3 regions of the Pseudomonas sp. B424 genome follow, and region 1 is predicted to be linked to each of the others. Evidence: predicted binding sites of a transcription regulator. Region 1 holds the regulator's gene; each other region holds the start of a gene.
What was found. Region 1 encodes sigma-54, which starts transcription at its own class of promoters, with help from an activator protein. Its sites were predicted from a motif close to ANTGGCATNNANNTTGCTNT; they were not measured.
Positions count from the first base shown of each region.

Region 2: the regulator sigma-54 is predicted to act here: its motif matches at 5,319-5,338, upstream of ACZRMS_RS22135 (CmpA/NrtA family ABC transporter substrate-binding protein).
Region 3: the regulator sigma-54 is predicted to act here: its motif matches at 8,849-8,868, upstream of glnK (P-II family nitrogen regulator).

Region 1 is NZ_JBUZTL010000009.1:87,542-97,816, reverse strand. Features, by position in the region: gene ACZRMS_RS13200 (BolA family protein) at 1-18, opposite strand, end outside; gene ACZRMS_RS13195 (STAS domain-containing protein) at 134-439, opposite strand; gene ACZRMS_RS13190 (MlaC/ttg2D family ABC transporter substrate-binding protein) at 436-1,095, opposite strand; gene mlaD (outer membrane lipid asymmetry maintenance protein MlaD) at 1,107-1,574, opposite strand; gene mlaE (lipid asymmetry maintenance ABC transporter permease subunit MlaE) at 1,574-2,371, opposite strand; gene ACZRMS_RS13175 (ATP-binding cassette domain-containing protein) at 2,371-3,180, opposite strand; gene ACZRMS_RS13170 (KpsF/GutQ family sugar-phosphate isomerase) at 3,473-4,447, shown strand; gene ACZRMS_RS13165 (KdsC family phosphatase) at 4,447-4,971, shown strand; gene lptC (LPS export ABC transporter periplasmic protein LptC) at 4,980-5,552, shown strand; gene lptA (lipopolysaccharide transport periplasmic protein LptA) at 5,539-6,084, shown strand; gene lptB (LPS export ABC transporter ATP-binding protein) at 6,084-6,809, shown strand; gene ACZRMS_RS13145 (RNA polymerase factor sigma-54) at 7,048-8,541, shown strand; gene hpf (ribosome hibernation-promoting factor, HPF/YfiA family) at 8,617-8,925, shown strand; gene ptsN (PTS IIA-like nitrogen regulatory protein PtsN) at 8,938-9,402, shown strand; gene rapZ (RNase adapter RapZ) at 9,405-10,262, shown strand.
Region 2 is NZ_JBUZTL010000026.1:1,498-11,772, reverse strand. Features, by position in the region: gene kdgD (5-dehydro-4-deoxyglucarate dehydratase) at 1-251, shown strand, start outside; gene ACZRMS_RS22150 (MFS transporter) at 416-1,771, shown strand; gene garD (galactarate dehydratase) at 1,783-3,336, shown strand; gene ACZRMS_RS22140 (ANTAR domain-containing response regulator) at 3,484-4,059, opposite strand; gene ACZRMS_RS22135 (CmpA/NrtA family ABC transporter substrate-binding protein) at 4,074-5,285, opposite strand; gene ACZRMS_RS22130 (TauD/TfdA dioxygenase family protein) at 5,606-6,517, shown strand; gene ACZRMS_RS22125 (ABC transporter substrate-binding protein) at 6,556-7,650, shown strand; gene ACZRMS_RS22120 (ABC transporter permease) at 7,796-8,698, shown strand; gene ACZRMS_RS22115 (ABC transporter permease) at 8,695-9,480, shown strand; gene ACZRMS_RS22110 (ABC transporter ATP-binding protein) at 9,506-10,270, shown strand.
Region 3 is NZ_JBUZTL010000007.1:215,885-226,159, forward strand. Features, by position in the region: gene rnk (nucleoside diphosphate kinase regulator) at 1-276, opposite strand, end outside; gene ACZRMS_RS11400 (DUF1289 domain-containing protein) at 580-798, opposite strand; gene cyaY (iron donor protein CyaY) at 795-1,127, opposite strand; gene lptM (LPS translocon maturation chaperone LptM) at 1,331-1,486, shown strand; gene lysA (diaminopimelate decarboxylase) at 1,496-2,743, shown strand; gene dapF (diaminopimelate epimerase) at 2,748-3,578, shown strand; gene ACZRMS_RS11425 (DUF484 family protein) at 3,592-4,308, shown strand; gene xerC (tyrosine recombinase XerC) at 4,309-5,205, shown strand; gene ACZRMS_RS11435 (HAD family hydrolase) at 5,202-5,891, shown strand; gene sutA (transcriptional regulator SutA) at 6,126-6,452, opposite strand; gene ACZRMS_RS11445 (ammonium transporter) at 6,934-8,271, opposite strand; gene glnK (P-II family nitrogen regulator) at 8,306-8,644, opposite strand; gene ACZRMS_RS11455 (accessory factor UbiK family protein) at 9,061-9,321, shown strand; gene ACZRMS_RS11460 (bleomycin resistance protein) at 9,365-9,787, shown strand; partial or broken gene ACZRMS_RS11465 (YifB family Mg chelatase-like AAA ATPase) at 10,013-10,275, shown strand, end outside.

The DNA.
Region 1 (10,275 bases):
CACTTCTACGGCCTGCATGCTCAACCTCAATCGGCGCCTAACGCGCGCGGGTCGGCCATCATACAAAAAAGCCCCGCGCCTGCGAACCCCGGATAACAGGACTCTGACGGGGGGGCTTTTCTATAGGTGGCAGTTAATAATGTGCCAGCAGCTCGGTCAGACCCGAAACCTGGGCGATTTCACGCATGTCTTCGGGCATGGCACGAATGCTCAATGGCTTGTTAAGGGCTTGCGCATCACGGATATAGCACAACAGCAGCGACAAACCGACGCTGCTGGATTTGGTGACAGCCGAGCAATCTACAACCAGCTCCTTGGCCAGGGCTTTCTTGATCAGAGCCTGGCCTTCGGCGCGCAAACGAGGGCCAGTCTGATAATCGAGCACGCCACTGAGGTGCAGCTCGCTTTCGCCGGCCAGGGTTACGGCCGCTTCACTCATTGGCCTGCAGCCTTGGGCGAAGCCGCATCGGTGGTCTGCTTGGCCTTGGCCACTTCGCCAGCCCAGTTATCGATGGTTTTGTCCAGGTTGTTGCCGTTGCGCTGCATGGCGTCGGCGAACTGGTCACGGAACAGTTTGCCGATATTGATGCCATTGATGATCACGTTGCGCACTTTCCACTCGCCGTTAACCTTGTTAAGGGTATAGGACAAAGGATAAATGGCACCGCTATCGCCTTTTACGGTCATGTCGACGCTGGTGCGATCGCCGCTTTCATCCTTGGCAGGCGAAACGGTGATGCCCTTGTTGTTGAACTCAAGCAAGGCATTGCCATAGAACTGCATCAGGCTGCGCTTGAAGTTCTCTTGAAAACGCTGCATCTGCGCAGGAGTGGCGTTGCGCGAGTACTTGACGGTCATGATGCTTTTGGAGATGCCGTCGACATCCACCGCCGGGCCAACGATCTCGTTCAAGGCATCGTAGAACTTGCTCGGGCTTTGCTTGTACTGTTCTTTGTTGGCAGCCAGGTCGGCCAGCAACCGGGTCGTTGTATCTGAAACGATGTCATGGGCAGACTGCCCCGGTGCAGCATTCGCTGCCAGCGGAAGAGTTGCAGCCAGAATTACCAGCAGGCCACGGCGCAAGAGAGAGATCATCTTAAAGCTCCTTATTTGGCTTCTTTGCTAACGGTATTGAGCAGGAATTTGCCGATCAGGTCTTCAAGAACCAACGACGACTGAGTGTCGTGAATGGTACCGCCGTCCTTGAGCACTGTGTCTTCGCCGCCCACGCTCAGACCGATGTATTTCTCGCCCAGCAGCCCCGCAGTGAGGATAGACGCTGTCGAATCGGACGGCAGGTTATCCACCGCCTTTTCGAGCTGCAATGTGACACGGGCCATGTAATTGTCACGGTCCAGGTCAATCGCCGTCACCTTGCCGATGGTCACGCCAGCCATGGTGACTTTGGCGCGCACGGTGAGGCCGGCAATATTGTCAAAATTGGCGTATAGCTTGTACGTATCGGTACTGGCGGTCGGGGACAGCCCGCTGACTCGCAGGGCAAGCAGGAGCAAAGCCAGGATGCCAGCCAGCAGGAACAGGCCGACACCGATTTCCATGGTGCGGTTTTGCATCAGAAATCTCCAAACATCAAGGCAGTCAAAATAAAGTCCAGCCCGAGGACTGCCAGTGAGGCATACACCACGGTCTTGGTAGTGGCACGGCTGATCCCCTCTGAAGTGGGCTCACAGTCATAACCTTGAAACACGGCAATCCAGGTCACTACAAAGGCAAATACGATGCTTTTGATGATCCCGTTAATTACGTCACCACTGAAGGTTACGCTGTTTTGCATATTGGCCCAGTACGAGCCGTCATAGACACCCAGCCAGTCCACAGCAACCCACGAACCGCCCCAGATGCCGACCACACTGAAAATCATCGCCAGCACCGGCAGGGAAATAAACCCGGCCCACAACCGTGGCGCGATGATGTATTTGAGCGGGTCGACCCCGATCATTTCAAGGCTCGACAGTTGCTCGGTGGATTTCATGTTGCCGATTTCAGCGGTCAATGCAGACCCGGCACGACCGGCAAACAGCAACGCAGTGACCACCGGCCCCAACTCGCGCAACAGCGTCAGGGCAACCATCTGCCCTACCGCCTGCTCGGAGCCGTAGCTGGACAGAATGCTGAAGCCCTGAAGCGCCAGCACCATGCCGATGAAGATGCCTGACACGACAATGATCACCAGCGACATCACGCCAATGGAGTGCAGTTGCTTGATCAGCAACCCGAACCCTCCACCAATGCCGCCACGCCCCAGCAGTGCATGAAACAGGAAAATCGACGAACGCCCCAGTACCGCGACGATGTCGATCCCGGCTCGGCCAAACAGGCCGATACGGTCCATTAATGAACGCTTGCGCATCAGCGCTTCCCCAGTAGATCGGTTCGGTAGTCCGACGCCGGAAAGTGGAACGGAACCGGGCCATCCGGGTCACCGGTCATGAACTGACGAATGCGCGGATTATCGGCATTCATCAACTCTTCCGGCGTGCCCTGCCCCAGCACCTGACCATCACCGACTACATACAGATAGTCAGAGATACTCGCTGTTTCAGCCAGGTCGTGAGAAACCACAATGCTGGTGATGCCCAACGCGTCGTTGAGCAGGCGGATCAGCCGCACCAACACCCCCATAGCGATGGGGTCCTGCCCCACGAAGGGCTCGTCATACATCAGAATCTGCGGATCAAGGGCAATCGCCCGCGCCAGCGCCACCCGGCGCTTCATGCCACCGGACAGTTCGTCGGGCATCAAATCGATAGCCCCGCGCAAACCCACTGCCTGCAATTTCAGCAGCACAATGTCCCGAATCATTTCTTCCGGCAGCTCGGTATGCACCCGCAGCGGGAAGGCAACGTTCTCGAAAACGTCCAGATCGGTAAACAGGGCGCCGCTTTGAAACAGCACTCCCATGTGCTTGCGGGCATCAAACAGATCACTGCGCGACAGGGTCGGCAGGTTTTGATCGTTGACCCACACTTCGCCGCTGCTGGGACGCAGTTGCATGCCCATCAGGCGCAATAGTGTGGTTTTGCCGCAGCCCGACGGGCCCATGATCCCCGTGACTTTGCCACGAGGGATACGAATATCGACATTATTGAAGATGCTGCGCGTACCGCGCTTGAAGGACACTCCCTTCAGCTCGACCGCGTAGGCGTTATCGGCGCTCATCTAAACTCCTTGCGATGCAGCCTCTGCCTCTCACCCGGACACCAAACCTCTTGATTAAGAAGCACGCGTTCCCTGGCGGGCCGAACTGGCGGCGAACTATACCACTGCACATAGTGACCGCCCAAGACCGAAGGAGTGCCGGTTCAGCCTCAATACAGTGAAATAAATCGGTTTTTCACACAAACGTGCCACTCTTTACCTACATGAACAATAAAGCTCAGCGATCAAACGTGAGGGAAGCGCGCATAACCGCTATAATCCTTGCCTTTTCTCAGGCTACCCGACTTCAAACATGAGCCAATCCAGCGACCTGATTCAATCTGCCCAACGCACCATTCGCCTCGAACTGGAAGCCGTAGAAGGTTTGCTGGCCCATATCGACGCAGATTTCGTACGCGCTTGCGAGATGATTCTGGCAAGTAAAGGCCGGGTAGTCGTGGTCGGCATGGGCAAGTCCGGGCACATCGGCAACAAAATTGCCGCCACCCTGGCCAGCACCGGCACCACGGCTTTTTTCGTCCACCCGGCAGAAGCCAGCCACGGCGACATGGGCATGATCACCCGCGATGACATCATCCTCGCGCTGTCCAACTCAGGCTCTACCGCTGAGATCGTCACGTTGCTGCCCCTGATCAAGCGCCTGGGCATCAAGCTGATCAGCATGACCGGCAACCCCGAGTCCCCCCTGGCTAAAGCCGCCGACGTCAGCCTTGACGCCCGGGTGGCTCAGGAAGCCTGTCCGCTGAACCTGGCCCCGACCTCCTCGACCACCGCAACGCTGGTGCTGGGCGATGCCCTGGCCATTGCACTGCTCGAAGCGCGCGGCTTTACGGCCGAAGACTTTGCCTTCTCGCACCCCGGTGGCGCGCTGGGTCGTCGCCTGCTGCTGAAAGTCGAAAACGTCATGCACTCCGGCGACGAACTGCCGCAAGTGGTACGCGGCACCCTGCTCAAGGAAGCGCTGATGGAAATGACCCGCAAGGGCCTGGGCATGACCGTGGTCGTTGAGCAGGACGGCCGTCTGGCCGGAATCTTCACCGACGGCGACCTGCGCCGCACCCTGGACCGCGAGATCGATATCCGCAACGCGAGCATTGATGCCGTCATGACCCCCCACGGCAAAACTGCCCGGGCCGACATGCTGGCAGCCGAAGCCCTGAAAATTATGGAAGACCACAAAATCAGCGCGCTGGTTGTTGTCGACAAGGAAGACCGCCCCGTCGGTGCCTTGAACATGCACGACTTGCTACGCGCAGGAGTGATGTAATGACCCAGGACCTGCTCAAGCGCGGCAAAGACATCAAGCTTGCCATTTTTGACGTTGACGGCGTGCTGACCGACGGCCGCCTGTACTTCCTCGAAGATGGCAGCGAGTTCAAGACCTTCAACACCCTCGACGGTCAAGGCATCAAGATGCTGATGGCCGCGGGGGTGCAAACTGCAATCATCAGCGGCCGTAAAACCCCAGTGGTCGAACGCCGCGCACAAAACCTCGGCATTCCGTACCTGTATCAGGGTCGGGAAGATAAATTGGTCGTATTGGACGAGCTTCTTGGCCAACTCAACCTAAGCTATGAACAGGTTGCCTACCTGGGGGACGATCTGCCTGACTTGCCGGTTATCCGTCGAGTCGGCCTGGGCATGGCCGTGGCCAATGCCGCAAGCTTTGTGCGCCAACACGCCCACGGCGTTACACAGGCACGCGGTGGCGAAGGCGCCGCCCGCGAATTCTGCGAGTTGATCCTGCGTGCCCAAGGCAGCCTGGACGCAGCTCACGCCGCCTACCTATAGAGCTTTGTATGCTGAGCAAAAAGATTCGCCACATTCTGTTGTTCGCGATCATAGCCTCGCTGTTTGCAGCGGTTGGCTATTGGAATATCAGGCCGGAACGCTTTCTCGACACCCCGTCTGCGGCTGTCGATGAAAACGCTATCGACTATTACGCCACCAACGCACGCAGCCTGCAGTTCTTGCCGGACGGCAAGCTGCAGTACGAAATGACCTCTGACAAGCTGGAACATTTAAAGGCATCCGAGGTCACTCTGTTGACTCGCCCGGACCTGCAGATGTACCGGGGCACCGCATTCCCCTGGCACGTCCAGAGCGAGCGCGGTGAAGTCAACCCGGACGGTACCGAGGTTGAGCTGATCGATTCGGTGCGCGTAGCCCGCACCGACGAAAAGAACCGCACGACGATTATCACCAGTACCCGCATGACTGTATTCCCGCAGAAGCAATATGCGCAGACCGAGCGAGACGTTAGAATCGACGGCGCTGGCGGCGTAACTACTGGCAAGGGAATGAAAGCATATTTGAAAGACGGCAGGATGGACCTGCTGTCCAACGTAAGAGGACAGTATGAGTCTCGTTAAAACCCTCCCTTTATTGCTCGGTTTGAGCGCAGCACTGGGAAGCGTGAGCGCCTGGGCTCTGCCGAACGACAACGAACAGCCTATCCGCATCCAGGCCAACGAAGCGCAGCTGGATGACAAGCAAGGCGTTGCCACCTACAAGGGCGATGTGATCATCACCCAGGGCTCGATGAAAATCACCGGCAACACCGTGACCATTACGCGCAATCCCGCGGGCGAAATCGACGTGGTGACTTCCGTCGGCAACCTGGCTTACTTCGAGCAATTGCAAAAGGCCACTGACCCGAAACCGGTTCAGGCTTATGCCGTCACCATTCAGTACCATGCGCCGCAAAATCGCATCGTGCTGATCGACAAGGCTAAAGTCATCAACGACGGCAACACCACCGAAGGCGAGAAAATCGTCTACGACACGGTGAAACAAGTCGCCAACGCCGGTCGCGCCAATGGTAGCCAGGTCACTGCACCTCGCCCGCGCATCGACATGGTGATCCAGCCCAAGAAGAAAACCGACCCGCAGAAGGCCCAGTAATGGCAACTCTGAAAGCCCAGCATCTGGCCAAAAGCTACAAGAGCCGTCAGGTAGTTCGTGATGTCAGCCTGTCGATCGACAGCGGGCAAATCGTGGGTTTGCTCGGCCCCAACGGCGCGGGCAAAACCACGTGCTTCTATATGATTGTGGGCCTGGTACATGCCGATCAGGGTCGCGTACTGATCGATGACCTGGATGTCAGCCACGAGCCGATGCACGGCCGTGCACGCGCCGGTATTGGCTACCTGCCCCAGGAAGCCTCGATCTTTCGCAAGCTGTCGGTCGCCGACAACATCATGGCGATCCTTGAAACGCGCAAGGAGCTCGACAAGGCAGGTCGGCGCAAAGAGCTGGAAAGCCTGTTGCAGGAGTTCCACATCAACCACATCCGCGACAACCTGGGCATGAGCCTGTCCGGTGGCGAACGTCGCCGGGTAGAAATCGCCCGCGCACTGGCCACCGCGCCCAAGTTCATCCTGCTCGATGAACCCTTTGCCGGCGTTGACCCGATCTCGGTCGGCGACATCAAGCAAATCATCTACCACCTCAAAGCCAAAGGCATTGGCGTACTGATCACCGATCACAACGTTCGTGAAACCCTCGATATCTGCGAAACCGCTTATATCGTTAACGACGGTCAATTGATCGCTGAAGGCGATGCTGAAACGATTCTGGCCAACAAGTTGGTGAGAGAAGTGTATCTGGGCCACGAGTTCCGCCTGTAAGGCCAGGCGCACCCCTGCACTGCCAAAGTGCCATTACCCGCACAAAGCCCGCATGCTTGTTTTACCCGGGCGCCCGATCGGGCGCCCTGAATTGATTTCGCAGCAAACAAACTAATTCAGAACACCCCTAGGCAAACGCACCGGTTTCAGGCATATAATTTGCTTATGTTTGGCGCGCACGCGCCCCTGTAGTGGATGGCGCCATGCGCGCCGGCGAATAAGGTGTTAAGCCCCTGCCATGAAACCATCGCTAGTCCTGAGAATGGGCCAGCAGCTGACAATGACACCTCAGCTGCAACAGGCCATCCGCCTGCTCCAATTGTCGACCCTCGACCTGCAACAGGAAATCCAGGAAGCCCTGGAGTCCAATCCGATGCTCGAACGCCAGGAAGAAGGCGACGACTTCGACAATGCAGACCCACTGGCCGACAACATCGAGCAAAAACCCAACGCCGACATTCAGGAACCCACTTACCAGGAATCAGCGCCGACTGTAGATAACCTGGACGAAGGCGACTGGAACGACCGCATCCCCAATGAGCTGCCTGTCGACACGGCCTGGGAAGACATCTACCAGACCAGCGCCAGCAGCCTGCCAAGCAACGACGATGACGAGTGGGACTTCACCACCCGCACCTCTGCCGGTGAAAGCCTGCAAAGCCACTTGTTGTGGCAACTGAACCTGGCGCCGATGTCCGACACCGACCGCCTGATCGGTGTGACCCTTATCGACTGCATCAACAACCAGGGCTACCTGGACGAAACCCTCGAAGAAATTCTCGAGGCGTTCGACCCGGAACTGGACATTGAGCTCGATGAAATCGAAGCCGTTTTGCACCGCATCCAGCAATTCGAACCGGCCGGTATTGGCGCACGCAACCTGGGCGAGTGCCTGCTCCTGCAACTGCGCCAGCTCCCGGCCAAGACGCCTTGGCTGAACGAAGCCAAACGCCTGGTCACGGACTACATCGACCTGCTGGGTGCGCGCGACTACAGCCAGCTGATGCGCCGCATGAAACTCAAGGAAGATGAGCTGCGCCAGGTCATTGAGCTGGTGCAAAGCCTCAATCCGCGCCCCGGCTCGCAAATCGAGTCCAGCGAAGCTGAATACGTCGTGCCTGACGTGATCGTACGCAAGGACAACGAGCGCTGGCTGGTAGAGCTTAACCAGGAGTCCGTACCACGCTTGCGGGTCAACCCGCAGTACGCAGGCTTCGTGCGCCGCGCCGACACAAGTGCCGATAACACCTTCATGCGCAACCAGCTGCAAGAAGCGCGCTGGTTCATCAAAAGCCTGCAAAGCCGCAACGAAACCCTGATGAAAGTGGCGACTCAGATCGTCGAGCATCAGCGCGGTTTTCTGGAGTATGGCGACGAAGCCATGAAGCCACTGGTGCTGCATGACATTGCAGAAGCGGTCGGCATGCATGAGTCCACCATTTCCCGGGTTACCACACAAAAGTTCATGCATACCCCGCGCGGCATTTATGAGCTCAAGTACTTTTTCTCCAGCCACGTCAGCACCTCCGAAGGCGGTGAATGCTCCTCCACCGCCATCCGTGCCATCATCAAAAAACTGGTTGCCGCTGAAAATCAGAAAAAGCCGTTGAGTGACAGCAAGATCGCTGGTTTACTGGAGGCACAAGGTATTCAGGTAGCCCGTCGCACCGTCGCCAAGTACCGCGAATCCCTAGGGATAGCGCCTTCGAGCGAACGCAAGCGTTTGATGTAAGCCACGGACCCCGGCGTTTCAGTGGCAGGCTGCTCGGCCTGCCGCTTTATGCAATGGCATCAAAGGAGAAACTGTATGCAAGTCAACATCAGTGGACACCAACTGGAAGTCACCGAACCGCTACGCGCTTACATCGGCGAAAAACTCGACCGACTGGAGCGTCATTTCGACAAGATTACCAACGTACAGGTAACGATGGCGGTCGAAAAACTGAAACAGAAAATCGAAGCCACCTTGCACATCCATGGAGGAGAAGTCGTTGCCAACGCCGAGCATGACGACATGTATGCCGCCATTGATCTGCTCACTGACAAGCTTGATCGCCAACTGAAAAAGCATAAGGAAAAGACCCAAAGCCTGCTCCAGGGCGCAACCGGTCGTTAATACTCCCTACCCATGATCCGACTTGAAAGTATCCTGACCCCCGGCCGCTCCCTTGTGAACGCGCCGGGCGGCAGTAAAAAGCGCGCACTCGAACACATTGCCAACCTGATCAGCCGCGAAGTGCCTGGTCTGGAAATGCAGGATGTTTTCGAGAGCCTTATTGCCCGTGAAAAACTGGGATCTACCGGTTTTGGTAACGGCATCGCCATACCCCATTGCCGCCTCAAGGGTTGCGAGTCGCCTGTCAGCGCCTTGCTGCACCTCGATGCCCCCATAGATTTCGACGCCATCGATGGCGCGCCGGTCGACCTGCTTTTCGTTTTGCTGGTGCCCGAAGCGGCAACCGATGCACACCTGGAACTGCTCCGGCAGATCGCCAGCATGCTCGATCGCAAGGACGTGCGCGAAAAACTGCGCAGTGCATCCAGCAACGAAGCGTTGTATCAGGTTGTTCTGGACGTACAGAACGGTCATTAATCATGCGCTTAGTCATTGTCAGCGGACGCTCCGGCTCCGGTAAAAGCACTGCCCTCGCCGTCCTTGAAGACAACGGTTTCTATTGCATCGACAACCTGCCAGCCGGCTTGCTGCCTGAGCTGGCGGAACGTGCACTGATCCACACGGAACTGGCACAGCCGCTGGTGGCCGTGTCGATTGACGCGAGAAACCTGCCGAGTCACTTGTCTCGTTTCCCGCAATTGCTTGAAGAAGTGCGCAACCGTCATATCCAGTGCGATGTCCTGTACCTGGATGCCGACGAAGAAACCTTGCTCAAGCGCTTCTCGGAAACCCGTCGGCGTCACCCGCTCAGCAGCGCCAGCCGTTCGCTGGCCGAGGCCATTCGTGACGAAACCCAGTTGCTCGGCCCGATCGCCGACCTGGCCGACCTGACCATCAACACCACCAATCTGAACCTGTATCAGCTGCGCGACACCATCAAGCTGCGCCTGCTAAACAAGCCGGAGCCCGGCACTGCCTTTCTGGTTGAGTCATTCGGTTTCAAGCGCGGGATGCCGGTGGATGCCGACCTTGTGTTTGACGTTCGTTGCCTGCCCAACCCCTATTGGAAACCCGAGCTTCGGGAACAGTCAGGGCTGGACCAGCCGGTGGCTGAGTATTTGGCCGCCCAGCCGGATGTTGAAGAGATGTTCCAGGACATCTCCAGCTACCTGCTTAAGTGGCTACCCCGCTTTGCCGCAAGCAATCGTGCCTATGTGACCATTGGCATTGGGTGCACGGGCGGGCATCACCGCTCCGTGTACCTGACCGAACGCCTGGGCAAGTGCCTGCAAGAAACTCTGAAGAACGTTCAGGTTCGCCACCGCGACCTTACTTGAAGGATCTACCCTG
Region 2 (10,275 bases), on a different contig from region 1:
AAACCGCGATGGATTTCTACCGCGCCGTGGCCCGTGAAGATCACGTCACCGTGGGCAAGATCATCGATGACTTCTTCCTGCCGTACCTGGACCTGCGCAACCGCAAGGCCGGTTACGCCGTGAGTATCGTCAAGGCCGGTGCAACCATTTCCGGTTACACCGCAGGCCCGGTACGCACCCCCCTGACCGATCTGTTGCCAGAAGAGTACGAAGCACTGGCCGCCTTGATCGACAAGCAAGGCCCGCAGTAAGCAAGCACCAAGGCCGCTGAGTAATCAGCGGCCTTTTGCGTAAGGGAATATGCTCGGCGGCTGTAAAAATTCTCCCAAAGAATCACACACAGCGTCACCTGAAAGCCCGCCACATCAAAAAATATTCACCCGCGCATAAAAATAATCAGTGGGAGTAGTACTACATGCAAGCGACCAAGCCTACGCGCGTCCGCTATTTGATTTTGCTCATGCTTTTTCTGGTGACCACGATCAATTATGCAGACCGTGCGACCATCGCCATTGCGGGCTCCAGCCTGCAAAAAGACCTCGGCATCGACGCCATCACTCTGGGTTATATCTTCTCCGCATTTGGCTGGGCTTACGTGGCCGGACAAATCCCCGGTGGCTGGCTGCTCGATCGATTCGGTTCGAAAAAAGTCTACGCCCTGAGCATCTTCACCTGGTCACTGTTCACGGTGCTGCAAGGATTTGTCGGTGAGTTCGGCATGTCTACAGCGGTGGTTGCACTGTTTATGCTGCGTTTTCTGGTGGGTCTGGCCGAAGCGCCATCCTTTCCCGGTAACGCCCGCATCGTGGCCGCCTGGTTCCCGACGGCAGAACGTGGCACGGCATCCGCCATTTTCAACTCGGCGCAGTATTTCGCCACGGTATTGTTCGCTCCGTTGATGGGCTGGATCGTCTATTCCTACGGCTGGGAACACGTGTTTATTGTCATGGGCCTGTTCGGCGTCGTGTTTTCAGGCATCTGGCTGAAAGTGATCTACAGCCCTCGCGAACACCCGGGCATTAACGAAGCCGAGTTCAAGTACATCGCTGAAAACGGCGGCATGGTCGACATGGACCAAAAAGGCAAAAAGGCTGACGGTCCAAAGTGGGATTACATACGTCAACTCCTGACCAATCGCATGATGCTCGGCGTTTATCTGGGGCAGTACTGCATCAACGGCATTACCTACTTCTTCCTGACCTGGTTTCCGGTGTATCTGGTACAGGAGCGCGGCATGACCATCCTCAAGGCCGGTTTTATCGCCTCATTACCCGCCATCTGCGGGTTTATCGGCGGGGTGCTGGGCGGGGTGATTTCCGATTACCTGCTGCGCAAAGGCCATTCCCTGACCTTCGCCCGCAAGGCGCCGATCATTGTTGGCCTGTTGGTATCGAGCAGCATCGTGGCGTGCAACTACGTGGATGTTGAGTGGATGGTCGTCGGCTTTATGGCCCTGGCGTTCTTCGGTAAAGGTGTAGGTGCACTGGGCTGGGCCGTCGTCTCCGACACCTCGCCCAAACAGATCGCCGGGTTGAGCGGTGGCCTGTTCAACACCTTCGGCAACGTCGCTTCAATCACTACCCCCATCGTCATCGGCTACATCATCAGCTCCACTGGCTCGTTCAAATGGGCGCTGGTGTTTGTCGGTTGCAACGCACTGGTGGCGGTATTCAGCTACCTGGTGATCGTAGGGCCGATCAAGCGTGTGGTACTTAAAGAGCCACCGTCCAGCGGTTCGAAAATCGCTGAACTTGCACCTGTCCATTCTTGAGGAGCGGCGTCATGACGTTAATTGAACATTCCGACTCGCCGCGCTCGATCCGCCTGCACCCGCTGGATAACGTTGCAGTCGTGGTCAACGATCAGGGCGTACCGGCCGGGACAGTGTTTGCCGACGGCCTGGTGACCCTGGACTTTGTGCCCCAAAGCCACAAGGTAACGCTGGTCGACATTGCCGAAGGCGGCGAGGTGATTCGCTACGGCCAGGTCATCGGCTATGCCTTGAAGGCGATTGCCCGTGGCAGCTGGGTCAATGAAGACCAGCTGCGCATGCCCACCGCACCGTCGCTGGACAGCCTGCCGCTGGCCACCGATGTTCCGCCCGCGCAGTCGCCGCTTGAGGGCTACACCTTCGAGGGGTATCGCAACGCCGACGGTACCGTGGGCACGCGCAATATTCTGGGCATCACCACCACCGTGCAGTGCGTGACCGGGGTGCTGAACCATGCCGTCAAGCGGATCAAGGATGAACTGCTGCCCCGTTACCCCCATGTCGATGACGTGGTGGCGCTGACCCACAGCTACGGTTGCGGGGTGGCGATCAGTGCCACCGATGCTTATATCCCGATCCGTACCGTGCGCAATCTGGCACGCAACCCCAACCTGGGGGGCGAAGCGCTGGTCATCAGCCTGGGCTGCGAAAAACTGCAGGCCGGCCAGGTGATGCACGACAACGACAGCTCGGTGGACCTCAGCGATCCGTGGCTGTATCGCTTGCAGGACGCCACCCAGGGCTTCAACGAAATGGTCGAACAGATCATGGCGCTGGCCGAAATCCGGTTGAAAAAACTCGACCTGCGCCGCCGCGAAACCGTGCCGGCGTCCGAGTTGATTCTGGGCATGCAATGCGGCGGGAGCGATGCGTTTTCCGGGATCACCGCCAACCCGGCACTGGGCTATGCCTCGGACCTGCTGCTGCGGGCGGGGGCGACAGTGATGTTTTCCGAAGTCACCGAAGTGCGCGACGCCATCTACTTGCTGACCTCCCGCGCTGAAACCCGGGCCGTGGCTCAGGAACTGGTGCGCGAAATGGACTGGTACGACCGCTACCTGGCCAAAGGCGAAGCGGATCGCAGCGCCAACACCACCCCGGGCAACAAAAAGGGCGGGCTGTCGAATATCGTCGAAAAATCCCTGGGCTCCATCGTCAAATCCGGGACCAGTGCGATCAATGGCGTGCTGGGCCCCGGCGAGCGTTTCACGCGCAAAGGGCTGATTTTCTGTGCCACCCCCGCCAGCGACTTTGTGTGCGGCACCTTGCAACTGGCTGCCGGGATGAACTTGCACGTGTTTACGACCGGTCGCGGCACGCCCTATGGCCTGGCGATGGCGCCTGTGGTGAAAGTCTCGACCCGTACCGAGCTGGCGCAGCGCTGGCCGGACCTGATCGACATCGACGCCGGGCGCATTGCCACCGGGCGCGTGAGCATCGAAGACCTCGGCTGGGAGCTGTTCCACTACTACCTGGACGTGGCCAGCGGCAAAAAGCACACCTGGGCCGAGCGGCACAAATTGCACAACGACCTCACCTTGTTCAACCCGGCGCCGATTACCTGATCGACCAGACCACGGATTTAGGGTGGAAAGTCTGCGGTGGGAGCGAGCCTGCTCGCGATGGGATTGCTGCGGTGTCGCGGCCTGACCGCATCGTTTGCATCGCGAGCAGGCTCGCTCCCACAGTTGAAGTATTTACAGGGACGGGTGTCAGCCCAGCAGCTCACTCATGGCGATGATCTGTTCGGCCACTTGAATCAGCTTTTGCTGACGGCTCATGGCTTGGCGTCGCATCAGGGTGTAGGCCTCTTCTTCGTTGCAGCTTTTCATTTTCATCAACAGGCCCTTGGCCAGTTCGATGCGCTTGCGCTCGGCCAGTTGCTGGTCGCGGGCGTGCAGTTGGGCGCGCAGGGCCTGGTCGCTTTCAAAACGCGCCATGGCCACATCAAGAATCGGCTGCAGGCGCTGTGCGTGAATGCCCTCGACGATGTAAGCGCTGACCCCGGACTTGATCGCCTGGCGCATCACACCGCGGTCGTGCTCGTCGGTGAACATCACAATCGGCCGTGGCTGGTCACGTGTGACCAGCACCACTTGCTCCATCACATCGCGGCTGGGTGACTCGGTGTCGATCAGGATGACATCCGGGCGCACCATTTCGACCCGTGCCGGCAGGTCGATGGTCAGGCCTGATTCGTCAATCACTTCAAAGCCGGCTTCGGTCAGCGCAGCTTTCAGGCGGCCGACTTTTTTCGCCGTGTCGTTGATCAGCAAGATACGCAGCATGGGACAGGCTCCGGTCAGCGACGGGCAAGAAGGGGAGCGCTGGCGCTCATGGCATGCAGCGCAAAGCTTCGTGCATAGCCTGCAGGGTCCGAGCCGTCCCACACCTTGCCATCGATCAACTGGCTGCTGCGCAAGTCCGCTCCACTTGCAACGACCCCTGCGTCGCTGGCGGCGTCGCGGTACAGCGCCAGTTGCTGAACCTGACGGGCAACGCCCAGGTAGTCAGGGTCTTCGCGCAACAAGCCCCAACGGCGGAACTGGGTCATGAACCACATGCCATCGGACAGGTACGGCAAGTTGACCTCGCCGCCGCCATGAAAGCGCAGCGCGTGCGGGTCTTGCCAGTGATTGCCCAGACCGTCGCTGTAGTGGCCGAGCAGGCGCGGCTCGATGCATTCAACGGGTGCATTCAGGTACGCGGGGGCGCTCAACAGCTGCGCGGTGCTGCAGCGGTTTTCGTCGCTTTGTTCGATAAAACGGCTGGCTTCGAGGATCGCCATCACCAGCGCACGGGCGGTATTGGGGTACTGCTCGACGAACGCCCGGGTGCAGCCGAGGACTTTTTCCGGGTGGTCGGGCCACAGCGCCTGGGTGGTGGTGAGGGTGAAGCCCATGTTTTGTTGCACTGCACTGGCGGCCCATGGCTCGCCCACGCAAAACCCGTCAATGCGCCCCGCCTGCAAGTGCGCAACCATCTGCTGCGGCGGCACCACCACGCTGTCGACGTCTTGCAGCGGGTGGATGCCTTGACTCGCCAGCCAGTAATACAGCCACATGGCATGGGTGCCGGTGGGAAACGTCTGGGCGAAGGTCAGTTTTGAGCGACTTTGGTGCACGTGTTGTTGCAGTGCCTCAGGACGGGTCACGCCCTGGGCCTGCAAGGCGTGGGAAAGGTTGAGGCTCTGGCCGTTCTGATTGAGCCCCATCAGCACCGCCATGTCCGTGGCCGCCACGCCGCCAATCCCCAGATGCACGGCATAGATCAGGCCGTAGAGGCTGTGGGCAGCGTCGAGCTGGCCGCTGACCAGATTGTCCCGCAGGCTGGCCCAGGAAGACTGGCGCTTGAGGTTCAGGGTCAGGCCAAAAGGCTGGGCGAACCCTTGAGTGGCGGCCACCACCACCGAGGCGCAATCACTGAGGGCCATAAAACCGAGGTTGATTTCGGTTTTTTCCGGGGCATCGCTGCCGTTTACCCAGGCCAGAGGGCCGGCGGATGGTTCGTTCATGGGGGCTGCACCTTGGCAAAAGCATACTGCGAGGGTGCAAGGCATATGCCAGAGGGCTTAACCCATCCGCAAACAAGCTTTGCGCAGCAATGGAAACAGCACGCGCCTGATTGGCGACAGACGCGTGATTAATAGATGTCGATATTCTTCAGTATGGTTATTAACTTACAACCAAAACACCTATAACTGTTCGCGCGCCTTTAAATCGCCTTGGTTCTATTAAAGTCTCACTCTATCTTTAGATTAAATAGTGATTAGTCAGCGCTGGTTTTATGCCTTTATGATCTGTCCACAACATGTCGTTAGGCAGGAGTGGCGCAATGACTATTCAAATAAAACCTGTAGCAGGTCGGATTGGTGCACAACTTGAAGGCATAAAACTGGGCGGGGATATTAGCGCCGAATCTTTCGAGTTTATTAATCAGGCATTGTTGAAATATAAAGTTCTGTTCTTTCGCAGCCAACATCTGGATGACGCCGAACACGAAGCGTTTTCTCGACGCTTCGGCGATCAGGTGCCGCATCCGACCGTGCGCTCCGCCGAGCAAAGCGCCGCCATCCTGCATCTGGATGCCAAGGAAACCCGTGCCAATTCCTGGCACACCGATGTGACCTTTGTTGCCAATTACCCGAAGATTTCCATCTTGCGCGGCGTGGTCATCCCGCCTTATGGCGGCGACACCGTGTGGGCCAATACTGCGTCGGCCTATGCCGACTTGCCAGAACCTTTAAAACAACTGGCCGACAGTCTGCGCGCCTTGCATACCAATGTTTATGACTATGCCGCGCCGCGTAATACCGATGAGTCGGGACTTAAACGTTATCGCGAACAGTTCACGGCCCAAGTGTATGAAACCGAACATCCGTTAGTGCGTGTTCACCCGGAGTCGGGTGAAAGAAGTTTGTTGTTGGGCCACTTTGTCAAAGAGATACAGGGCGTCAGCAGCAGCGATTCCAAACAACTGATCCGACTGTTCCACGACCGCATTACCCATGTGGATAACACCGTGCGCTGGCGCTGGCAGGAAGGCGATGTGGTGATCTGGGACAACCGCGCCACACAGCACATCGCGATCAACGACTACGGCGATGCCCCGCGCATCGTGCGCCGAACCACCATCGACGGCGATGTGCCGGTGGGTGTGGACGGTCGACTGAGCCAGGCGCTCAAGCCGACCCCGGACACTCGCTCGCCGAAAACCGAAGCCGACAAAAAACACCTCGCCGCCTGACAGGGCCCCCATTCCCTTGCTCCAAGGAAGACGTGCATATGGCCTCATTCAAACGTAATGCCCTGTTTCGCAAGGGCCGCATTGCCGCCGTGTTGGCGGCGGTTCTGGCAGCCCCTCTGGCCCAGGCCGATGTAGTGCGCATCGGCGTCGCGACCGCAGGGGGTGGTGAGCCGGTCACGTTCAGCGGCTCGACCCTGGGCATCGTGCGCAACCAGCAATTGCTGGAAAAAGCATTCGCAGGCAGCGGCACCGACGTGCAGTGGTTCTTCTTCAAAGGGGCAGGCCCGGCGGTCAACGAAGCCTTGTCCAACCAGCAGCTGGACTTCGCCTACCAGGGTGATCTGCCGGCTGTGGTCGGGCGTTCCAACGGGCTGGACACCAGATTGCTGGCCGCCCTGGGCGTTCGGGCCAATCTTTATCTGGCGGTGCCCAAGGGCTCGGACATCAAGAGCATCGAAGACCTTAAAGGCAAGAAGGTTGCGGTGTTTCGCGGCACCAACGGCCATCTGGTGTCGATCAACCTGTTGGCCGAACACGGGTTGACCGAGCGCGATATCAAGGTGATCAACCTCGATACCGGCAGTACCCAGGCCGCCCTGGTTTCCAATGGAGTGGATGCCGCCTTCGGCGGTCGCGAACTGTTCAAGCTGCGGGACAAAGGCCTGATCGACATCATTTACGACAACCCGGCACAGGACGTGCGCTACACCCGCCAGACCGCATTGGTGGTACGCGGTGCCTATGAAAAGGAGCATCCGGCCAACGTGCAAAAGGTCGTCGATACGCTGGTGGACGCGGCGAAATGGACGTCTGAAGACAGCCACCGTGACGCCGTTTTCACCGAGTGGGCCAAGAGCAACGACCCGGTGGATTCACTGCGCGCCGACTTTATCGGGGTCAGCCTGCGGGACAGGGCGTCGCCGCTGATCGACACCTTTCTGGTGAGTCGTTATCAGGCGGTGGCGGACCAGGCCAAGGACGAAAAACTTATTCGCCGCCCGGTCAGCATCGACGGCTGGTTCGAGCCCGTCTACTTGCAGACCGCTCTTAAAACCAAAGGGCTGGAAAACTTCTGGACGGCCTATGGCCCGGATGGCAAGCAGCCTGCTGGTAATGCCGTCGCTGGCAAGTAACCGCATACCCCTATGGGGCTACCCCTTTGGGAGCGGGCTTGCTCGCGATTGAGTCGACGCGGGTATCCAGACAGACCGTGTCGTCTGCATCGCGAGCAAGCCCGCTCCCACACAAACCTATCGTGGCAACAAGAAGGACAGGCATATGCCCAGGGCACAGACGGTCACACGAGAGCAGTACGCTCCGGCGCTACCCAAGGACAACGTCAAGCGCTTGCCGCCGTCACCGCCCCGGCCTGTACGCAAGGTCGAGGTGGTGCGCACATCTTCCTGGGCCACGAAACTGGGTGACAGCGCCTTGCCCTGGCTGTTGCCGCTGGCGCTGCTTGGCCTGTGGTATCTGGGGGTTGAGCGGGGCTGGCTTTCCGAGCAGGTGTTGCCGCCGCCAGCCTATGTTTACGAGACTCTGTCGGACCTGTTCACGTCCGGGGATCTGTGGACAAACGCGGCCGCCAGCCTGCAGCGGGTGGTGCTCGGATTTGCCCTGGGGGCCGTTGCCGGTGTGGCGCTGGGGCTGGCCATGGGGCTGTCGAAAACCGTAGAGGATTATTTGCTGCCCACTTTCAACGCCCTGGTGCAAATACCGGTACTGGGCTGGCTGCCGTTTGCCTTGCTGGTGTTCGGCATCGGCGAGCCGCTCAAGTATGTGTTGATCGCCAAGGCGGCGATGGTGCCGATCACGCTGTGCACCTTGCAGGCTTTTCGTCAGGCGCCCAAAGGGTTGCTGGAGGCAGGGCGGGCCTACGGTTTCAGCCGCTGGCAGAGCGTTGTGTTCATCGTCTTGCCGGCGGCCATTCCAACCCTCTTCACCGGGCTGCGACTGGGCTTCACCAAAGCCTGGCTATCGCTGGTGGTGGTTGAGCTGGTGGCTTCGAGCGAGGGGCTGGGTTACCTGATTGTTTATGGTCGCCAGCTGTTCCAGCTGGATCTGGTGATGGCAGCCGTGGTGGTGGTCGGTGCGATCGGGCTGATGATCGATCGCGGTTTCGATTACGCCGAGCGGCGCCTGCACCGTGGTCGCGCACCTGCAGCGGGGCGCCTGTCATGAGTACTGCTCTGGCAATCAATCATGGCAGCCGCCGCTATCGCGGCTGGGTGGTGCCGATTACCGCCGCAGGTGTGTGGTGGCTGGCTTCGCACATGGGCTGGAGCCAGTCCGGCCTGCTGGTATCACCGGAGAAGGTGGCGGCCACGGCCTGGGACCAGATTGCTTCGGGCAAATTCTGGCGGGCCATCAGCGCCAGCCTGGCGCGCAACCTCAGTGGCTTTTTTATCGGCACCACCCTGGGCCTGGTGCTGGGCTGCCTGCTGGGCCTGTCGCGGCACTTCGAGCGTTTGGTGGGCCCCAGTTTCAACACCTTCAAGCAAATTTCGCTGTTCGCCTGGATCCCTTTGATCTCGGTGTGGTTCGGCCTGGGCGATGTGGCCAAGGTGGTGTTTCTGTCACTGGCAGCGCTGGTGCCGGTGGTGGTGAATACCTGCGACGGGCTGCGCAATGTGCCGCCCAACCTGCTGGAAGTCGCGCGGGTCTACCGCTTCAGCCGCTGGCAAACCATCGTCGGGGTCATGCTGCCCGCCGCCTTGCCGTCGATCTTCACCGGGCTGTACCTGGCGCTGGTGTACTCGTGGCTGGCGACCATCGGGGCCGAATACCTGCTGGTTTCGGGGGAGGGCATTGGCAATACGCTGATCGATGGCAGCGAGCATTTCATGATGGACCTGGTGCTGTTCGGCATGGTGGTGATCGGCCTGGTGGGCTGGAGCCTCAATGCACTGGCACGGATTTTTGAGCGGCGGATGCAGCGCCTGTACGGCATCGCACCGGTTTGACCGGCACTTTCAGAAGGATTGCAGCATGCTCAATAACAGCCTGACCCTGAGAAACATCAGCAAGCGTTTTGCTTCCCGCCCGGGCAGCTCGACCCAATTGCAGGTGCTCGACAACATTCAGCTCGACATCGCCCCCGGTGAGTTCATCAGCATCGTTGGCGCCAGCGGTTGCGGCAAGTCCACCCTGTTGCGCCTGATTCTTGGCCTGGACGAGGAATACGAAGGGCGCATCCTGCTCGATGGCAAACCCATCAAGGGCACTGGCCTGGAGCGCGGCATCGTGTTTCAGGACCACCGCCTGTTCCCCTGGCTCAACGTTGAACAGAACGTCGCGGTTGCGCTCAAGAACTCGCCCCTGAGCCCCAGGGAAAAACGCGACACCGTGCGCGAGCACATCGAGCTGGTGGGCCTGCAAGATTTTATCGATGCCTACCCGCACCAGATCTCCGGCGGCATGGCCCAGCGTGTGGCCATCGCCCGCGGTCTGGTCAATCGCCCCAGCGTGCTGTTGCTGGACGAACCGCTGGGGGCGCTCGATGCCCTGACCCGGGCGCGCCTGCAGGGCGAGCTGCAAAACATCTGGGCCAAGGAAAAAATAACCATGATTCTGGTCACCCACGATGTGGATGAAGCGGTGTTTCTGGGCGATCGCGTGGTGGTCATGCAGCCCAACCCCGGTCGTATCCGGCGCATTCTGGACGTCGACCTGCCGCGCCCGCGCAACCGCAGCGACAGCCGTTTTATCGCCCTGCGCGACGATGTGCTGAGTGACTTCGCCGAATTGCATTGACCCCC
Region 3 (10,275 bases), on a different contig from region 1:
CAGAATCGAAATCTTGCCTTCGTCGGCGTTGGCGTCTTTCGGGTACACCAGTGTCAGACGGTAGTCCTTGCCACTGCTCTCTTCGCGGCAATGCACACGCGAGTTCATGGTCACAACGCCTGCAGGCACGTCTTCGTGGCCGACGATGGTTTCGGCGCGATCGAGCTCGGCCTGCAGGGCAGCAATGCCAGGAGTCGTTTCTGGCAAGCTGTCAATGAGGTGCTCCAGACGCTGAACGTCCAGGCGGGTAAGAATGAGTGGGGTTGGGGTGCTCATGACCTGGCAGACTCCTTTTTTCTGCACGAAAAAGCAAAACCCCGCCGGAAAATGGCGGGGTTTTGACGAACCTCGTTAGTGCGAGGCGTATCCGGACACTACCACAGCAAAATAAATACACAAGCCATGTGGGGTTTTGCTGTTTGCCCCTGAACGGATTGCAACGGGAGATTATTCGTAGCAGCTGCAGCAGGCTGCGATCGGCGACGCAGTGGTCGTAAAGTCAGGTTGCGCGGTGTGTCAGTTGAGCAAAGGACTGAGGTTTACGATTGCTGCGCAATCGGACGCAGCCTGCGGCAGTTGCTACGGGAGCATCTGCCGCAGTTGCGCCTGTTCACAGATTACACGTCGCCGCTGGTCGTCTGCCGAGCGCCACTCGCGGATATCTTCGACGTGGCGAAAACAGCCCAGGCAGACTTTGTGCTCATCCAGCCGGCAGGTGCTGATACATGGGGACGGCACTGCCGGGCTGACGTTGCTGTAGAGCGGTTTTGCGGGTTTAACAGGAGCGGTCACTATCAGATCTCTTCAAATTCCAGCTCGGCGCCAGCGTGTTCCAGGGTCAGGCGCTGAACCATTTCGCTGAGCAACTCGTCGGTTTTATCGCACTTCCACGAACTGCGCTTTTCATCGTAGTCAAAGTGGAAACCGCCATTGGGAGCGGCCAGCCAGAGCTGAAGCACGGGGGCTTGGCGGCTGAAGATCAGGGCTTTGCCATTCTCAAACTTGACCGTCAGGATTCCGGCGGAATTTTCCACATCTACGTCCAGATCACAGTCGTCGAAGATGTCTTCCAGATTTTCCTGGGTGGCATCGACCAGATCGTGAAAACGGGCTTCAGTCAAACTCATGGTGGAACCTCGTAATGTCTAGTCATGCTCGGAGCTCGCAAGATACGGGCGCTCCAGGCCGATTGCAAACCCCATGACACCTGCCGCCAACCACTACTGATTATCCACACAGGGCCTTGCGCGCGGCGCGTTCTGCTGCATAGGCAAGCTGGTAGGCGCTGGGTATACTCGGGCGCAATTAATACTTTTCAAAGGATTTCGCCATGAAGCGCCTGATCTCTTCTATTGCTGCGCTCCTCGCGGTCGCCTGCCTTGTTTCTGCCTGTGGTCAAAAAGGACCGCTGTATCTGCCCGATGACAGCAAATCCCCGGAAGACCAAGCGAAGTCGTCGCAATCGCAATCGCACAAGCACCAATAAGGGAACACCATGGACGCTTTTAATTACCGGGACGGCGAGCTGTTCGCCGAAGGTGTTGCGCTGACGGCCATTGCCGAGCGTTTTGGCACGCCGACCTATGTGTATTCCCGTGCGCACATCGAGGCGCAATACAACGCTTTCGCCGATGCCCTGAACGGCGTGCCGCACCTGGTGTGTTTCGCGGTCAAGGCCAACTCCAACCTGGGTGTGCTCAATGTCCTGGCGCGTTTGGGCGCCGGTTTTGACATCGTGTCCCGTGGCGAGCTGGAACGTGTGCTGGCCGCTGGCGGCTCGGCTGACAAGATCGTGTTCTCCGGTGTGGGCAAAACCCGTGACGACATGCGTCGCGCCCTGGAAGTGGGCGTGCACTGCTTCAACGTCGAGTCCACCGAAGAGCTTGAGCGCCTGCAGATTGTGGCCGCCGAAATGGGCGTTCGCGCGCCGGTCTCGCTGCGGGTCAACCCGGACGTCGATGCGGGCACGCACCCGTACATTTCCACCGGCCTGAAGGAAAACAAGTTCGGTATCGCCATCGCTGACGCCGAAGATGTGTACATCCGCGCCGCACAATTGCCGAACCTGGAAGTGGTTGGCGTCGATTGCCATATCGGCTCGCAACTGACCACCCTCGAACCTTTCATCGATGCGCTCGACCGCCTGCTGGCGCTGATCGACCGTCTGAGCGATTGCGGCATTTACCTGCGCCATATCGATCTGGGTGGTGGTTTGGGCGTGCGTTATCGCGACGAAGAGCCGCCGTTGGCCGGCGATTACATCAAGGCCGTGCGCGAGCGCATTGACGGTCGCGACCTGGCGCTGGTGTTCGAGCCCGGCCGCTTTATCGTGGCCAATGCGGGCGTGCTGCTGACCCGGGTCGAGTACCTCAAGCACACCGAACACAAGGATTTCGCCATCGTCGATGCGGCGATGAACGACCTGATCCGCCCTGCGTTGTACCAGGCCTGGATGGACGTGACCGCGGTTCGCCCGCGTGACACCGAAGCCCGTGCTTACGATATCGTCGGCCCGATCTGCGAAACCGGCGACTTCCTGGCCAAGGACCGCCAACTGGCCTTGGCCGAAGGCGATCTGCTGGCGGTGCACTCGGCTGGCGCGTATGGCTTTGTCATGAGTTCGAACTACAACACCCGTGGCCGCGCTGCCGAAGTTCTGGTGGATGGCGACCAAGCATTTGAAGTGCGTCGTCGCGAGACCGTAGCCGAGTTGTTTGCTGGCGAAAGCCTGCTGGCGGAGTAAACCCATGTTGCTGCGTTTTACTAAAATGCACGGCCTGGGCAATGACTTCATGGTTCTCGACCTGGTCAGCCAGCACGCGCATATCCTGCCCAAGCATGCCAAGCAATGGGGTGATCGGCACACGGGTGTCGGTTTTGATCAACTGCTGCTGGTTGAGGCACCGAGCAACCCGGAGGTGGATTTCCGTTACCGGATCTTCAACTCCGACGGTTCCGAAGTTGAGCAATGCGGCAACGGTGCGCGCTGTTTTGCGCGCTTCGTGCTCGACAAACGCTTGACCACCAAGCGCCAGTTCAAGGTCGAAACCAAAGGCGGCATCATCGAACTGAACGTGCGCAGCGATGGGCAAATCAGCGTCGACATGGGCCCGCCGCGTCTGATTCCTGCCGAGATTCCGTTTGTGGCCGATGCCCAGGCGTTGAGCTATGAGCTGGATGTCGACGGGCAGACCGTTGAGTTGGCGGCCGTGTCGATGGGCAACCCCCATGCGGTGCTGCGCGTCGACGATATCAACGCCGCGCCGGTGCATGAGCTGGGACCAAAAATTGAACATCACCCGCGCTTCCCGGCACGGGTCAATGTCGGTTTTCTTCACGTAATTGATCGCCAGCGCGGGCAACTGCGGGTCTGGGAACGTGGCGCCGGGGAAACCCAGGCCTGCGGTACCGGCGCGTGTGCCGCTGCTGTGGCCGCCATCAGCCTGGGCTGGATGGACTCGCCGCTGATCCTGGATTTGCCCGGTGGCCGTTTGTCCATCGAATGGGCCGGTCCAGGCCATTCGGTGATCATGACCGGCCCGGCGATGCGTGTTTACGAAGGACAAGTCCGTTTATGAGCGAGCGCAACCGATGACCGACAAGACGCAGCCCTTGGAACTCGACGCATCTGTGGATAACTCGCAGGCAGACACTGTTGCGGCCTACCTGCAGGCGCATCCGGACTTCTTCAACCAGCGCGATGAGCTGTTGCTGTCGCTGCGCATTCCACACCAGCGCGGCGACACGATCTCGCTGGTGGAGCGCCAGCTGGAGCTGTTGCGTGGTCGTAACATCGAGATGCGTCATCGGTTGTCCCAGTTGATGGACGTGGCCCGCGACAACGACCGCCTGTTCGAGAAAACCCGGCGCCTCAACCTCGCCTTGATGGACGCTACCAGCCTTGATGAACTGGTGATTGCCGTCGAAGACAGCTTGCGCCAGGACTTTCAGGTCCCCTTCGTCAGCCTTGTGCTGTTTGGCGACAACCCGATGCCGGTCGGCCGCTGGGTCAACAGTGCCGAGGCGCAACGCGCGCTGGGTGGTTTGCTGACGGAAGGCAAAGCGGTCAGCGGCAGCCTGCGCGAGCATGAGCTGGACTTCCTGTTTGGCGAAGAGCAGCGCAAGCAGATCGGTTCGACGGCCGTGGTGGCGCTCAACCATCTGGGTTTGCACGGCGTACTGGCGATTGCCAGTCGCGACCCGCAGCACTACAAGAGCTCGGTGGGCAGCCTGTTCCTGGGTTATGTCGCCGAAGTTCTGGGCCGGATGCTGCCGCGCTTTACCAACGCCCTGCGTTCGGTACGTTAGATGCAAGGTCAGCTGGACGCTTACTGCATTCACCTGCGCAGTGAGCGCCAGGTGTCGCCCCATACGCTGGAGGCTTACCGCCGCGACCTGAACAAGGTGCTGGGGTTTTGCGCCAAAGAATCAATCACCAGCTGGACTGCGCTGGATATCCAGCGCCTGCGCCAGCTGGTGTCACGTCTGCATCAGCAAGGGCAATCATCGCGCAGCATTGCGCGTTTGCTCTCGGCGGTGCGCGGGCTTTATCACTATCTCAATCGCGAAGGTTTGTGCGACCACGACCCGGCCAACGGCCTGGCCCCGCCCAAAGGTGAGCGTCGCCTGCCCAAAACCCTGGATACCGACCGTGCCCTGCAATTGCTGGAGGGTGCCATTGAGGACGACTTTATGGCCCAGCGCGATCAGGCCATTCTGGAGTTGTTCTACTCCTCGGGGCTGCGCCTTTCGGAGCTGACCGGGCTCAATCTGGAGCAACTGGACCTGGCAGACGGGCTGGTGGAAGTGCTCGGCAAGGGCAGCAAGACCCGCGTGCTGCCTGTGGGCAAGAAGGCCCGGGAGGCGCTGCAGGCGTGGTTGCCCTTGCGGGCTCTGGCCAACCCCGAGGACGACGCCGTGTTCGTCAGCCAGCGCGGCAGGCGTCTTGGGCCGCGAGCCATTCAACTGCGGGTCAAGGCAGCCGGAGAGCGCGAGCTGGGGCAGAACCTGCACCCGCACATGCTGCGCCATTCATTTGCCAGCCATCTGCTGGAGTCCTCCCAGGATTTGCGCGCCGTGCAAGAGTTGCTGGGGCATGCGGACATCAAAACTACGCAAATCTATACTCATCTGGACTTCCAGCATCTGGCATCGGTCTACGACAGTGCCCACCCACGGGCCAAACGCAGTAAGGACAGTGAATGACGATTGAGCTGATTACCTTCGACCTGGACGACACCCTGTGGGATACCGCACCGGTGATCGTGAGTGCCGAAGCGGTGCTGCGCGAATGGCTGGTTGTTAATGCACCAAAAGTGGGCGCTTTAGACGTTGAGGCATTTCAGGCCGTTCGCCAGCAGGTCTTGAGTGACGAGCCGCAACTGCGGCACCGGATCAGTGCGCTGCGCCGGCAGATCCTGTTTCATGCCCTGCAGGGGGCGGGTTACGTGAATGCTGCCAGCCTGGCCGATGATGCATTTGCCGTGTTCATCGAGGCGCGCCACGCCCTGGAAGTGTTCCCGCAGGTCGAGCCGATGCTGATCACCCTGGCCCGGGATTACGCCTTGGGGGTGGTCACCAACGGCAATGCCGATGTACGGCGAATCGGTCTGGGGCATCACTTCAAGTTTGTGTTGTGTGCCGAAGATATCGGCATCGCCAAGCCGGATGTGCGGTTGTTTCATGAGGCACTGGTGCGTGGTGGGGTGGCAGCGGGTTCGGCGGTGCATGTGGGCGATCATCCGGGCGACGATATCGCCGGTGCCCAGCAGGCGGGTTTGCGCGCGGTGTGGTTCAACCCGGGCGGCAAACACTGGGACGGCGACAAGGCCCCGGACGCCGAGATTGGCTGCTTGAGTGAGTTGCCGGCGGTGTTGAAAGCTCTCGGTTAGAGCCAACAACCATCGTGTAGCCGCTGATGAGCAGCGCGAGGCTGCGTAGCAGTCGTAAACCCTGAGTACTCATTTGCCCTGAAACACCGGGGTGTCCGATCTTCGACGGCTTCGTCGGGGTGCCGCATCACGCCGATCGCAGCTTTTGTTCCTCCAGGTTTCTACAAGATTCCCATCACCCACAAAAAAACCCGCAGCGACGGCGGGTTTTTTCTTCAAGCGAACAAGCTGCCCTTAGATAGGGCGGCTGCCGTACTTGTTGTCAGGCTTCTTGGGTGGGTCAGCCACCACGTTGGCCTCAACTTCCTGCACCTTGCCGCCTTTGGACAAAAACTCTTCCATGGCGCGAGCCAGAGCATCACGCTCCTTGTTTTTGGCTTCTACACTGGGCAGGTCATCAACCGACACCGCAGCCTTGGATTTGCCTTTGGCCGCAGGGGCCGGCGCATCTTCGCCACCGTCGTCGTCAGCAACGTCCTCAGCGGCCGTTTCCAGGCCCTCTTCGGTATCGTCGTCTTCGCCTACTTCGAGGTCATCATTTTCCAGATCATCGTCGCTCATGTTCTACCCCATGACATACGTAAAGCAGATTAGTTATAGACCAGCTGGGCCAACTGTCGACCACCGCTGGTGAAAAAGTAGCCTTGGGCAAACCGCGGCTCACGCCTCTTCATCGTTGTAACGCGAAGAGGGCTTGGTGAACACCGCCATTATCACGGTGTTCGCCTGAATAAACACCTTGCCAGGCGCCCAGTGCCAGATGCTCCAGCAGCACGGGACACGGGCCTTGAAAGCGTCGGGAGATCATCCTCGCCTTCGTCGTACTCGAGCATTGTTTTCTGCCCTTCGGCGCGCATTCTAGCGTGCTGAAGAAAAAAGCAAAGCGGCTAATAGTCGAGTTGCGCTGCAAGTGACTGTCGCATAAACAAGCGTAGAACTTGTCGGCCCCTGTAACGCGTAGGAGAAATCATTTCATTGGCGTGAATATCGTCTTGTTACAGGCAAAAAAAAACCCGGCAGGCCGGGTTTTTTTTAGGGGTAGTTACAGGTTATAGCCACGTTCGTTGTGTTGGGCCAGATCGAGGCCGACAGCCTCTTCCTCTTCAGCCACACGCAGACCCATCACGGCATCCAGTACCTTGAGAATGATGAAGGTCACAATCGCGGTGTAGATCACAGTGAAGGCGACGCCTTTGAACTGGATCCAGACCTGGGCTGCGATGTCGGTCACGGTGCCGAAGCCGCCCAGTGCCGGGGCTGCAAATACACCGGTGAGAAGAGCGCCGACGATGCCGCCGATGCCGTGTACGCCGAATGCATCCAGCGAGTCGTCATAGCCCAGCTTGCGCTTGAGGCTGGTGGCGCAGAAGAAACAGATGACACCCGCCGACAGGCCGATCACGATCGAGCCCATCGGGCCTACGGTGCCTGCAGCCGGAGTGATGGCTACCAGACCTGCAACCACGCCCGAGGCGATGCCCAGCGCGCTTGGTTTGCCGTGGGTGATCCACTCGGCAAACATCCAGCCCAGTGCGGCAGCGGCAGTTGCGATCTGAGTCACCAGCATCGCCATGCCGGCGGTGCCGTTGGCGGCAGCGGCCGAACCTGCGTTAAAGCCGAACCAGCCGATCCACAGCATGGCTGCGCCCACCAGGGTGTAACCCAGGTTATGCGGGGCCATCGGGGTGCTTGGGTAGCCTTTACGCTTGCCGAGCACGATGCACGCCACCAGGCCTGCGATACCGGCGTTGATGTGGACCACGGTGCCGCCTGCGAAGTCGAGTACGCCCCAATCCCACAGCAGGCCGCCGTTGCCGCTCCACACCATGTGCGCAATCGGCGCATAGACCAGGGTGAACCACACACCCATGAAGATCAGCATGGCCGAGAACTTCATGCGTTCGGCAAAGGCGCCGACGATCAGTGCCGGGGTGATGATGGCGAAGGTCATCTGGAAGGTGATGAACACGGCTTCCGGGAACAACGCGGTGGATGAGGTCAGGCTTGCCGGCGTTACACCCGCCAGGAAGGCTTTGCTGAACCCGCCGATGAACGAATTGAAGTTGGTGACGCCCTGCTCCATGCCAGTGGTGTCGAACGTGATGCTGTAGCCATAAATGACCCACAGGATGCTGATCAGACCGGTAATGGCGAAGCACTGCATCATCACGGAAAGAATGTTTTTGGAGCGCACCATGCCGCCGTAGAACAGCGCCAGGCCGGGAATGGTCATAAACAGCACCAAAGCGGTTGCAGTCAGCATCCAGGCGGTATCGCCGGAGTTGAGGACTGGAGCAGCCACTTCGTCTGCCGCCATGGCCAGGCCAGGCATTACGACGGACAGCAGGGCTCCGAGCCCTGCGATTTTACGCAGAGTCATAGTGTTTTCTCCTGGGGCGTTGGGGTTTGGCGGCTTAGATTGCGTCGGTATCGGTTTCGCCGGTACGGATGCGAATAGCCTGTTCCAGATTGACCACGAAAATCTTGCCGTCACCAATCTTGCCGGTGTTGGCTGCCTTGGTTATCGCCTCGATAACCCGATCAAGATCCTTGTCGTCGATGGCGACATCAATCTTCACCTTTGGCAGAAAATCGACCACGTATTCCGCGCCGCGATACAGCTCGGTGTGACCCTTCTGCCGGCCGAAGCCTTTAACCTCAGTAACGGTAATGCCTTGTACGCCGATTTCGGACAGCGACTCGCGCACGTCGTCTAACTTGAACGGCTTGATAATGGCGGTGACTAGCTTCATGAAACTTCTCCCGAATTGGTGGACTTGCCCCAGGAAAACAAACCCGGCTCAAGTCTAAGCGCAGTGTCTGGCTTTGTAACGCGTCGTTAGCCTTCTTCAGGCTGCACAACGTGCGTAAATCGCTGGTGACGAAAACACTCCTTGAACCACCTGCCGCACTGCCTTCGTCACAGCTGCTGCATCAGTGCATGAGTCATGTACGACTAAGCAGAAACCTTGCCATGTCTGGAAAAGTCAGCAATTACAGAGATTTATGGGAAGTTGATGGCTTTTGGCCTGATTTTCCGGGGTATTTGTGCTCGAAGATGGTGCATGGCCGGCACAGGGGGTGCGCGAAAAATGTGCAGAAGCCCGCCGGCAATGAGCCCTGATACCCCGTGATACACTCGGCGCCATCAGTTTTAAGGACCTTACCCATGCTCGCGCCCAAAGACCTTCTCGACGCCCTTGGTGGCCACGCTTCACGCTTGTTCAGCGGCGAAACCGCGCTGCCGCGCAACGAAATCGAAAGCCAGTTCAAAGCCTTGCTGCAAAGTGGCTTCAGCAAACTGGACCTGGTGAGCCGCGAAGAATTCGACAGCCAGATGGTGGTCCTGGCCCGCACCCGTGCGCGCCTCGAAAGCCTGGAGGCCAAAGTGGCCGAGCTGGAAGCCAGGCTGTTGCCGCCGACCGAGTAATGCTCAACGGCGGTGCGTATCACAAAAACAAGGACGTTTTCACATGCTGGTCATGAACCCTTTGGTGCCCGAGATGATCGCCTCGGATCTTGCCCGCAGCTTGCACTACTACTGTGAGGTGCTCGGCTTCAAGATCGAGTACCAGCGGCCCGAGCATCATTTTGCGTTTTTATCGTTCCATGGCAGCCAGTTGATGCTGGAGCAGGACGACCTTGAAGAGTCGTCCTGGCGTGTCGGCCCACTGGAGCCGCCGTTCGGTCGCGGCATGAACCTCTCGATCAAGTGCCCGCACGCCCCGGGCCTGATTGGCCGCCTTGAAGCGGCAGGCCACACCTTGCGCAAACCCCTCGAAGAACGCTGGTATCGCAGCAACGACGTGCTGTTTGGCGAGCGCAACTTTTTGGTGCTCGACCCGGATGGCTACTTGTTACGCTTTGCCGAGGACCTGGGGACCAAAGCGCTATAGGACATGTGCAGAAAAATCAGCCAGCCCCCAGTAATTCCTGCAGGTGCTGGCTTGCCAGCGATGGCATCGCTTCGCACCGTCAGATGAATCAAGTTTCCTGTATCGCGAACAAGCTCGGAATCCCCAGTGTTTTGCGTACCCATTCACATCCCGTATCCATTCCCCCCCTGACCTTGGTCGACGACTCGCGCAGGATGCATTTTTTGCAAACTCAAGGAATGAGTCATGGCTCTGGCTATCGTTTACAGCCGCGCCCAGGTCGGCGTGGAGGCGCCAGCGGTTACGGTCGAAGCGCATCTGGCCAATGGGTTGCCGGCGTTAACCCTGGTCGGGTTGCCCGAAACTGCGGTCAAGGAAAGCAAGGACCGGGTGCGCAGCGCGATTCTTAATTGCGCGCTTGATTTCCCGGCCCGGCGTATCACTCTCAATCTCGCACCCGCCGATCTGCCCAAGGACGGCGGGCGCTTTGATGTGGCCATTGCTCTGGG